DNA from 2 places in the Nonomuraea sp. NPDC002799 genome. Region 1 is predicted to be linked to the other one. Evidence: riboswitches for the same ligand, from Rfam matches in the RefSeq annotation. Region 1 holds a riboswitch; the other holds the start of a gene.
The links. A riboswitch is a leader RNA that binds a small molecule or an ion and turns the genes downstream of it on or off. The one in region 1 is predicted to bind glycine.
Positions count from the first base shown of each region.

Region 2: it holds a riboswitch for glycine, as region 1 does, so the genes downstream of both, gcvP (aminomethyl-transferring glycine dehydrogenase) here and gcvT (glycine cleavage system aminomethyltransferase GcvT) in region 1, are expected to answer to the same signal.

Region 1 is NZ_JBSFVA010000029.1:63,232-68,794, forward strand. Features, by position in the region: gene ACWD0F_RS37810 (L-serine ammonia-lyase) at 1-473, opposite strand, end outside; gene gcvH (glycine cleavage system protein GcvH) at 528-917, opposite strand; gene gcvT (glycine cleavage system aminomethyltransferase GcvT) at 914-1,999, opposite strand; glycine riboswitch at 2,130-2,227, opposite strand; gene ACWD0F_RS37825 (gamma-glutamyl-gamma-aminobutyrate hydrolase family protein) at 2,323-3,015, opposite strand; gene ACWD0F_RS37830 (3-oxoacyl-ACP reductase) at 3,028-3,792, opposite strand; gene ACWD0F_RS37835 (aldehyde dehydrogenase family protein) at 3,797-5,140, opposite strand; gene ACWD0F_RS37840 (glutamine synthetase family protein) at 5,150-5,563, opposite strand, start outside.
Region 2 is NZ_JBSFVA010000076.1:195-5,757, forward strand. Features, by position in the region: gene gcvP (aminomethyl-transferring glycine dehydrogenase) at 1-2,484, opposite strand, end outside; glycine riboswitch at 2,654-2,752, opposite strand; gene ACWD0F_RS50515 (MerR family transcriptional regulator) at 2,834-3,454, opposite strand; gene ACWD0F_RS50520 (bifunctional nuclease family protein) at 3,602-4,072, opposite strand; gene ftsR (transcriptional regulator FtsR) at 4,201-4,854, opposite strand; gene ACWD0F_RS50530 (FHA domain-containing protein) at 4,985-5,497, opposite strand.

The sequences.
Region 1 (5,563 bases):
GCGTTCTCGTCCACGACGAAGCCGCCGCCGACCGAGAAGTACACCTTCTCCCGCAAGGTCGCGCCGGAGGCGGAGGTGGCGGTGAAGCGCATGCCGTTGGGGTGCTCGGGGAGGGAGATCTTGCGTTCGAAGATCAGGTCCTCGCCGATGACGAAGGGGATCTCGTGGGTGCCGTAGAGCTGGACGGTGCCCGACTCGCGCATGACGGCCAGGCGCGCCTCGATGGAGTCCACGTCGACCAGCTCGGGCTTGTCGCCCGACAGGCCCAGCAGGACGGCCTTGTCGCTGCCGTGGCCCTTGCCGGTCAGGCCGAGGGAGCCGTACAGGATGGTCTCGACGCGGGCGACCTGCCCGAGCAGCCCGTCGTCGTGCAGGCCACGCGCGAACTTGTGCGCGGCCGCCATCGGGCCGCCCGTGTGGGAGCTCGACGGGCCGATGCCGATCTTGAAGAGATCGAAGACGCTGATCGCCATTGATGTGCGCCCTTCATGAAGGGCCGGGGCCCGGTGCGGGCCCCGGCGATGGGGTCAGGACTCGCCTGAGGTGAGCGCCGTGTATTCCTCGGCGGACAGCAGCTCCTCGGGCTCGCCCTCGGTGCGCACCCTGAACATCCAGCCCTCCCCGTACGGGTCGCTGTTGGCCAGTCCCGGGTCGTCCACGATGGCCTGGTTGACCTCGACGATCTCGCCGCCGACGGGAGTGTAGATCTCGTTCACGGACTTGGTGGACTCCACCTCGCCGATGGAGTCGCCTGCCTCGACGGTCGCGCCCACCTCGGGGAGCTGCACGAAGACGACGTCGCCAAGGGCCTCGGCGGCGAACGCCGTGATGCCGACGGTCACGGTCAAGCCGTCATCGAGCCCGGCAACCCATTCGTGCTCTTTGGTGTAGCTCAGGTCGTCAGGGATTTTGCTCACTTGTTCCTCCTGTAAAAGGGCAGCTCAACCAGGTCCATAGGTTCATGGCTGCCCCTGATGTCCACGGCCAGGCCTGTTTCGGCCCCGGTGTCGACGTAGGCCATCGCGATGGGCCTGCCCAGGGTCTGGGAGGGCGCACCACTGGTGACCTCGCCGACGACGACGCCGTCCTTGGTGACCGGGTAACCGTGGCGCGGCACCCGGCGAGTGCGCGCGACCAGCCCGACGAGGCGGCGTCGCGGCGCGTCGTCCTTGACCGCCTCGAGTGCCGACCTGCCGACGAAGTCGCCCGGCTTGTCGAATTTCACCACTCTGCCCAGCCCCGCGTCGAACGGGGTCAGCTCCGCGCCCAGCTCGTTGCCGTACAGCGGCATGCCGGCTTCGAGCCTGAGCGTGTCGCGGCTGGACAGGCCCGCCGGCTTCAGCCCGTACGGGGCGCCGGCCGCCGTGAGGGCGTGCCAGAGCGGCACGGCGTCCGCGTTCGCGACGAAGAGTTCGAAGCCGTCCTCGCCGGTGTAGCCGGTGCGGGCGATGAGCGCCTGCCGCCCGTCCACCCGCGCGGGCAGGCCGGCGTAGTACTTGAGCCCGGCCAGGTCGGCGTCGGTGAGCGTGGCGAGGATCTCCTGGGAGCGAGGTCCCTGAACGGCGATCAGCGCGTACTGGTCGGAGCGATCATCGACCACCACGTCGAACGACTTAGAGCGGCTTTTCAGCTCATTTCCGACTTTTTCGTAGTTTGAGGCGTTCGCCACGACCATGAACTCCTCGTCCCCGAGCCGGTAGACGATGAGGTCGTCGAGCACCCCGCCGCGCTCGTTGACGATCATGGTGTATCTGGCCCGGCCGGGCGTCAGCGCCGACAGGTGCCCGACCAGCGCGTAGTCGAGGGCCGCCGCGGCCTGCGGCCCGGTCAGGAAGATCTCGCCCATGTGCGAGAGGTCGAACAGCCCGGCCGCCTCGCGGACGGCCTTGTGCTCCGCGGACTCGCTTCCGTACCGGAGCGGCATGAGCCAGCCCGCGAAGTCGGTGAGCGTGGCGCCGAGACTCTCGTGAACGTCGCGTAGCGGTGTCGGTCGGGACATTAGTCGCACCTCAGGACAGGATCGGATGCCAGCATCCTCCCCCTCTGTCGTCGATGCCTGAGAGCTTCGCCCGAGTTTTGCCGGACTTTCACCTTCGGCGAGGCCGCGCGGGCCTGCTTTCCAGAGTCACCTAAGCCGTGCGGTCCTTTGCCTTGAGAGGTTCGCGGGGAGGGCTTGCTCCTTCAGGGACCCTGCCTGGCTGCCAGGGTGCTCTCCCGCACGGTTTCGCCGGTGATGTCCGACCAGCCTAGTGCCGTCACGGGGTTGTTGTCGCGCTCTGATCGTTCACTTCTGGGGCACCGACGGCCAAAGGGCATGAAACGTCAGCAGGCGGCCACCAGAGCCTCGAAGAGCTTGCCGTCCTGGCCCGCCTCCGGATGCCACTGCACCGCGATGGCGAAAGGCCTGGCGTCCAGCTCGACCGCCTCGATCGTGCCGTCCCCGGTGGTGGCGCTCACCGTGAGGCCCGGCGCGAGGCGGTCGACGGCCTGGTGGTGATAGTGCGGGACCACCACGGGGTCCGTGCCCAGCACCTTGGACAGGCGGGTGCCGGGGACGGGGGTGACGGGCAGCTCGCCGAAGCGGCCGGGGGCCGGGCCGTGGCCCGTGTGCCCGACGACGTCGGGCAGGTGCTGGTGGAGGCTGCCGCCGAGGGCCACGTTGAGCACCTGGAGGCCACGGCAGACGCCCAGATAGGGGAGATCGGCGTCGAGCGCTGCGGCCAGCAGGGCGAACTCGGCTTCGTCACGAAATTTCCGGACATAGCCGGTGTGCTCTTGTGAGTCCTCGCCGTACCGCGCCGGGTCGATGTCGCCCCCGCCGGCCAGGATGAGCCCGTCCAGCCGCCCCACCACCCGCGCGGGCTCGCCGGCCGGCGGCAACACGACGGGCTGGCCGCCCGCACGCACCACCTGCTCCACGTACATGTACGGCAGCAGCGCGGCCTTCGTGTCCGCCCACACCGTGAACGTGGCCGGCTCGACGTAGGACGTGATGCCGATGACGGGACGCTGCACGATCGATGCCCCCTAGAGCGGCGTGACGTAGGCGCCGGAGATGCCCCCGTCGACCAGGAACTGGCTGCCCGTGATGAACGAGGAGTCGTCGCTGGCCAGGAACGCCACCGCCGCCGCGATCTCCGAGGCCTCGGCGAAGCGGCCCAGCGGGATGTGCACCAGCCGTCGTTGCGCCCGCTCGGGATCCTTGGCGAACAGCTCGCGCAGCAGCGGCGTGTTCACCGGCCCCGGGCACAGGGCGTTGACCCGGATGCCCTCCTTGGCGAACTGCACGCCCAGCTCACGCGACATCGCCAGCACTCCGCCCTTGGAGGCGGTGTAGGAGATCTGCGAGGTCGCCGAGCCCATGACGGCCACGAACGAGGCGGTGTTGATGATCGAGCCCTTGCCCTGGCGCCGCATGTAGGGGATGGCATGCTTGCAGCACAGATAGACGCTGGTCAGGTTGACCTCCTGGACCCGCTTCCAGGCGTCGAGGCCGGTCTCCAGGATCGAGTCGTCCTCGGGCGGCGAGATCCCGGCGTTGTTGAAGGCCACGTCCACGCTGCCGTAGGCGTCGAAGGCCGCCTGGTACATGCGGACGACGTCGTCCTCGCTGGTCACGTCGGCCTTGACGAAGAGGCCGCCGGCCTCGCTCGCGGCCTTGACGCCCGCCTCCTCGTCGATGTCCACGCAGACCACTTTGGCGCCCTCGTCGGCGAACCTGCGCGCCGTGGCCAGCCCGATCCCGCTGCCCGCGCCGGTGACGACGGTCACCCGATCCTGCAAACGCTGCACTGACTCACTCCCAGGAGATGAAGACGTTCTTGGTCTCGGTGAACGCCGCCAGGGCGTCCGGGCCGAGCTCCCTGCCGAGGCCGGACTGCTTGAAGCCGCCGAACGGGGTCCAGTAACGCACGGACGAGTGCGAGTTCACCGACAGCGCGCCGGCCTCGACCGCCCGGGCCACGCGGAGCGCCCGCCCGACGTCGCGGGTCCAGATGGAGCCGCTGAGGCCGTAGGGGGTGTCGTTGGCGATCCGCACGGCCTGCGCCTCGTCCTCGAACGGCACCACCGACACCACCGGCCCGAAGATCTCCTCGGTGAACGCGCGGTCGGTGACCTCCGGGGTCAGCACGGTCGGCGGGAACCAGTAACCCTTGCCCTGAGGGCAGGCCGTCTGCAGGTAAGGGGTGCCCGTGACGAAGCCGCGCACGCGGTCGAGGTGCTCGGCGCTGATCAGCGGGCCCATCTCGGTGCTCTCGTCGAGGGGGTCGCCGACCTTGACCCCGCGTACGGCCACCGCCAGGCGCTCCAGGAACTCGTCGTACACCTCGGCCTGGACGAGGATCCTGGACCGGGCGCAGCAGTCCTGGCCCGAGTTGTCGAAGACGGCATAGGGCGCAGTTTTCGCCGCTTTTTCCAGATCCGAGTCCGCAAAGACGATATTTGCGGACTTGCCGCCCAGCTCCAGCGTGACACGCTTGATCTGGTCCGCCGCCTTGGCGGCGATCTCCTTGCCCACCTCGGTCGACCCGGTGAACACGATCTTGGCCACGCCGGGATGCTCGACCAGCCGGGCCCCCGCGACCTCCCCTGCTCCAGGCAGCACCTGGAGCACCCCCTCGGGGAGGCCCGCCGCCAGGGCCAGCTCGGCCAGCCTCAGCGCGGTCAGCGGAGTCCATTCGGCCGGCTTGACGATCACCGTGTTGCCGGCCGCCAGCGCGGGCGCCATGCCCCACGACATGATCGGCATGGGGAAGTTCCAGGGCACGATGACGCCCACGACGCCCAGGGGCTCCTGGAAGGTGATGTCCACGCCGCCCGGCACCGGGATCTGCCTGCCGTGGTCGCGCTCGGGCGCCCCGGCGTAGAAGTGCAGCACGTCGCGGACGTTGCCGGCCTCCCAGCGGGCGTTGCCGATCGGATGGCCGGCGTTGGTCAGCTCCAGTCGCGCCAGCTCCTCGACGTGTTCGCCCACCAGGTCGCCGAAGCGGCGCAGCAGCCGCGCCCGGTCGCCCGGCGACACCTCGCGCCAGCTCGCGTACGCCGTCCTGGCACGCTCCACCGCCCGATCGACCTCGGCGGCGTCGGCCGGCTCCACGTCGGCGACGATCTCCTCCGTCGCCGGGTTAACGATCTTCATACCCTCGCGTCACATCCGCTCGAAACCACGGAACAACTCCCAATCCGTCACCGCCGCGTCGAACGCGGCCAGCTCCACCCGCGCGTTGTTGGCGTAGTGCTCGACCACATCTTCGCCGAACGTCTCGCGCGCCAGCTTCGACGCCTCGAACAACGCCAGCGCGTCCCGCAGTGTGTGCGGCACGGTCGCGGCGCCGGAGGAGTAGGCGTTGCCCTCGAAAGGGTCCTCCAGCGGCAGCTCGTCGTCGATCCCGTGCAGCCCGGCCGCGATCAGCGCGGACACCGCCAGATAGGGGTTGACGTCACCGCCCGGCACCCGGTTCTCGATGCGCAGCGACTGGCCGTGGCCGACCAGCCGGAGCGAGCAGGTGCGGTTGTCGACGCCCCACTTGACGGCCGTGGGGGCGAAGCTGCCGGGCACGTA
Region 2 (5,563 bases), on a different contig from region 1:
CGACATCGTCGGCGCGTGGAAGCCGTAGTCGATGAGGCGCTTGGCCACGTCGTCCACGGTGACCCCGGTGTCCTTGGTGATCTGCCGCAGGTCCACGATGCACTCGTGGGCCACCAGCCCGCCGCGCCCGGTGTAGAGGACGGGATAGTGCGGGGCCAGCCGCTTGGCCAGGTAGTTGGCCGACAGGATGGCCTGCTCGGTGGCCGCCGTGAGCCCCTCGGAGCCCATCATCCTGATGTAGGCCCACGAGATCGGGAGGATCCCCGCCGAGCCGTACGGAGCCGCCGAGACGGGCCCCACCGGCGTGCCGTTGTGCAGCGGGTGACCGGGCAGGTAGGGCGCCAGGTGGCCGCGCACCGCCACGGGCCCGACGCCGGGACCGCCGCCGCCGTGCGGGATGCAGAACGTCTTGTGCAGGTTGAGGTGGGACACGTCGGCCCCGAACTCACCCGGCTTGGCCAGCCCGACCAGCGCGTTGAGATTGGCGCCGTCGACGTAGACCTGGCCGCCGGCCTCGTGCACCTTGGCGCACACCTCGGTGATGGTCTCCTCGTAGACGCCGTGCGTCGACGGGTACGTCACCATGATCGCGGCCAGCGTGTCGCGGTGCTTGCCGATCTTGGCGTCGAGGTCGGCCAGGTCCACGTTGCCGTCGGAGTCGCAGGCCACGACCACCACGCGCATGCCGGCCATGACGGCGCTGGCGGCGTTCGTGCCGTGGGCGGAGGACGGGATCAGGCACACGTCGCGCGCCTCGTCGCCGCCCGCGCGGTGGTAGGCCCGGATGGCCAGCAGCCCGGCGAACTCGCCCTGCGAGCCCGCGTTCGGCTGGATCGAGACGGCGTCGTAGCCGGTCACCTCGGCCAGCCAGCCCTCCAGCGTGCCGATCAGCTCCTGGTAGCCCCGGCTCTGGTCGTCGGGCGCGTAGGGGTGGATCGCGGCGAACTCGGGCCAGGTGATCGGCTCCATCTCGGTGGTCGCGTTCAGCTTCATGGTGCAGGAGCCGAGCGGGATCATCGAACGGTCGAGCGCGATGTCCTTGTCCTGCAGCTTGCGCAGGTAACGCAGCATCGCGGTCTCGGAGCGGTGGCCGTGGAAGACCGGATGGGTCAGGTAGTCGCTCTCGCGCGCCAGGGAGCCCGGCAGCGCGTCGGCGTCCAGGGCCACGTCGGGGCGGTCGACGCCGAACGCCGCCCACACCTTGACGACCTCGGCGGCACCGGTCTTCTCGTCGCAGGAGATCGAGACGTGGTCGGCGTCGACCTGCCAGAGGTTGACGCCCCGCTCGGCGGCGGCGGCCAGCACGGCGGCGGCCCGGCCGGGCACGCGGGCCAGGACGGTGTCGAAGAACTCCTCGTGCACGACCTCCACGCCCCCCTCGCGCAGCCCGGCGGCCAGGGCCACGGCGTGGCGGTGCGCCCGGTGGGCGATGCGGCGCAGGCCCTCGGGGCCGTGGTAGACGGCGTACATGCCGGCGATGACGGCGAGCAGCACCTGGGCGGTGCAGATGTTGCTGGTGGCCTTCTCGCGGCGGATGTGCTGCTCGCGGGTCTGCAGGGCCAGGCGGTAGGCGGGGTCGCCGTCGGCGTCCACCGACACGCCCACCAGGCGGCCGGGGAGCTGGCGCTGGAGCCCCTCGCGGACGGACATGTAGGCGGCGTGCGGCCCGCCGAACCCGAACGGCACCCCGAAGCGCTGCGAGGAGCCGATCGCGATGTCGGCGCCCAGCTCGCCGGGGGCGGTCACGAGCGTCAGGGCCAGCAGGTCGGCGGCGGCCACGACGAGCGTGCCCGCCTCGTGCGCGGCGGCGGCCACGGCGCGGAAGTCGCGCAGCCGCCCGGAGGCGCCGGGGTACTGGACGAGCACGCCGAAGCACTCGGGCAGCTCGCCGTCGAGCTCCCGCTCCACCAGCGTGATGCCGAGCGGCTCGGCCCTCGTGGCGAGCACGGCCTTGGTCTGGGGCAGCGCGTCGGCGTCGACCACGAACACGTCGCTCTTGGACTTGCCCGCGCGGCGGGCCAGCGTCATCGCCTCGGCGGCGGCCGTGGCCTCGTCCAGCAGGGAGGCGCCGGCGACCGGCAGGCCGGTCAGGTCGCAGACGACGGTCTGGAAGTTCAGCAGCGCCTCAAGGCGGCCCTGCGAGATCTCCGGCTGGTACGGGGTGTAGGCGGTGTACCAGCCCGGGTTCTCCAGCAGGCTGCGGCGGATGACGGCGGGCGTGACCGTGTCGTAGTAGCCCAGTCCGATCATCGAGGTGAGCACCCGGTTGCGGCCGGCCAGGGCGCGCAGCTCCGCGATGGTCTCGGCCTCGCCGATCGCGGCGGGCAGTTTGAGCCGGTCCTTGGCCCTGATGGCCTCCGGAACGGCCACCGCCACCAGGTCCGCGACGGATTCGAACCCGACGGCCTCGAGCATGCGCTGCTGCTCGGGCTCGGATGGGCCGATGTGCCGGGACGAGAACGGCGGAGCAGACAGATCGGTCATGGGCAATGCCTCCCGAGGCTATGGAGACCGGCGCCAGGGCGCGGGCGAATGCCGGATCTCCCCCTCTGTCCCTGCGGGCGTCACCGCGACCTGAGAGCTTCACCCCCGGACAGGGGCTTGCACCGTCGGTGAGACGCGCCTGGCGGGCGCACCTGCTTTCCAGAGTTGCCTCACCCGAGCGGTACGGGATGCCTGAGAGATTCCGGGGAGGGTTGCTCCTTCGGCGCCCCAGGACCCAGGGGCCCAGGGACTCTCCCGCACGGGGTCATCAGCCTTGCTGTCCCAGATTACTACGGTATGCCCCATGGACCGCGTGCAGAGGCCCCCTAGAGGGGGGCCTTAGGGGGATTCACCCGATGCGCCGCGCCCGGCGCCGCTGGGCCAGCTCGTCAGCGGGATGGTCGGCCGGGACGGTGTCCTCGACCGCCGCGCGTTCCCCCGGCAGCTCCGCGAGGGAGCCCTCGACCTCGCGCCAGACTCGGCCGAGGGCGATGCCGAACACGCCCTGACCTCCCTGAAGCAGATCGATGACCTCGTCGGCCGACGTGCATTCGTAAACACTGACACCGTCGCTCATGAGCGTGATCTGCGCGAGGTCGGCGACCCCGCGGTCACGCAGGTGCTGCACGGCCGTGCGGATCTGCTGCAGCGACACCCCGGTGTCGAGGAGCCGCTTGACGACCTTGAGGACCAGGATGTCGCGGAAGCAGTAGAGCCGCTGGGAGCCCGAGCCGTGCGCGGCTCTTATCGTGGGCTCCACCAGGCCCGTGCGCGCCCAGTAGTCGAGCTGCCTGTAGGTGATGCCGGCCGCCGCGCAGGCGGTCGGCCCGCGGTATCCGATGTCGCCTGGCAACGCCGCAGGCTGCTCGTCGAAGAGCAGACCCTGCTCTCCGGCACGCTGCCGCGCGCTCTCACGCCGCACCGGATCTTCCTGGCCGGCCGTCTTTCCCTCGCCGCTGCTGACCGCCACGCGGACCTCCGGCTTTCTCTCATCCCGTGGCCTGATCTGGGGGTTCGTAAAGGGCGACCACGGGTTTCACTTGCACCGTAGGACCGTGACCATGCTCAGTCAACGATCCGGCTCGGCGCGTCGTGAAGCGTAAATGCACTGAAATACCTACCCCGCCCTGCCAAAGTCCTCGGGGGTGATCGTGTCAAGGAACTCCCTGAACTTCTCCACCTCGTCCTCCTGGTCGTCCGGGATGACCACGCCGGCCTCCTGGACCACCTCCTCGCTGGCGAAAATCCGTGCTCCGGTGCGCAAGGCGAGCGCGATCGAGTCGGAAGGCCGCGCGCTCACCTCCACCCCGTTGGAGAAAACCAGGTCGGCGAAGAAGATGCCGTCACGCAGCGCCACGATGTTGACCGCCCGCAGGCCCACGCCCAGAGCGCTCAGCACATCCCGGAAAAGGTCATGGGTGAGCGGCCTCGGCGGCGGCTCCTCAGCCTGAGCGAGCGCGATGGCCGTGGCCTCCGTCATGCCGATCCATATAGGCAGGAACCGCTCCCCGTGTGCCTCCTTGAGCAAGACGATCGGCTGATTTGTGGGCATCTCAACGCGAACGCCCACGACCTCCATCTGCAACACGGGCTGCTCCGTATTCCTGACCGGTCACCCGGCACAGCTATTGGCTCGTCGCTTCTCTGCTGACTGCTTATTCAACGTAACACCCGGGGGGCCTGGAATGTGCCCCCGGCTCTCAGCCTGCTACGGCCTCAGCGCCCGAGGACCGAACGGACACCCGTACGCACAAGGGATGCGTGCAGGTCGAGCAGAAGAGCGGACAGCTCCCTGGCGACCTCGTCGGCCTCGCCGATGGCTCCGGGGGCGCGCCGCTTGAGTATCGGCGCCACGGCCTGCTCCACGAGTCCGCACTCGCGCTCGGCCGCCGCCCTGACCGAGCGCAGGTGCCTGGCGTGCAGGCCGAAACGGGCCAGGGCCCCGACGGTGCGCGCCACCTTGAGTGCCTCCTCGTCGTAACGCCGGGCGACCGGCGTCAGCAGACCGTAGTCCTCCAGGTCGTCGAGGGTCTCCTCGTCGATCCCCGCCGCCTCGATCAGCTCGGCCCTGCTGAGCCTGAGCTCCTGCTTCTGCTGCACCGGACGCGGCAGGCCGAAGCTCTCGGCCATCCTGTCCTTGATCACCCGCAGCGGCAGGTAGTGGTCGCGCTGCTCGGTGAGGATGAAGCGCAACTGCTCGACGTGCAGATGGGTGAACTTGCGGTAGCCGGAGGGGCTGCGCTCGGGCTCGATCAGGCCCTCACCCTCCAAGAAGCGGATCTTGGAGATGGTCACATCGGGGAACTCGCCCTGCAGCAGCGCGAGCACCTCCCCGATGCTCATGTGCGAGCGGGCCGCCTGAGAGCTCATGCCGCCCGCTCCGCGAGCCGCCCGAGCGCGAACCCGGCCGTCTCGACGGGTCGCCTGCTCATGCGGCCTCCTCCACCGGCCGCGTGAACGCGCACGAGGCCGCCTCTCCTGGTCGCTCGCTCCGCCCCGCTCATGCGCCGGCGTTGGCCCGCATCAGGAAGACGAGGCGGAACTTGCCGATCTGCACCTCGTCTCCGGAGTGCAGGGGAACCTCCTCGATCCGCTCCCTGTTGACGTAGGTGCCGTTGAGGCTGCCCACGTCGCGCACGGAGAACTGACCGCCGCGGTGGCGGTAGAACTCGACGTGGCGGCGGGAGACCGTGATGTCGTCGAGGAAGATGTCGCTCTCCGGATGGCGCCCGGTCGTGGTGAGCTCCTTGTCGAGCCGGAACCGGCTCCCCTGGTTGGGCCCCCTGGTCACGGTGAGCAACGCCGTGCCGGGCGGGAGCTGCTCGACGAGCGCCCGCTCGGCGAGCAGCATGTCGCCTGTCTCAGCCTCGTACGCCTCGATTCCCGCTACGGAGATCGTCGACGTGGTGTCCCCGGAGACCTCGAGTCTGGTCAGCGGTGACCCACAGCGGGAACAGAAACGGGCATCCTCGGGGTTGGCGTGCCCGCACTGCGTGCAGTAGACGCTCGGCATCGATCGGCTCGGCCTCCTACCGCGAAGACGCGGCGACGGTGCTCTGGGACGCGCCTCGCTCCGCTT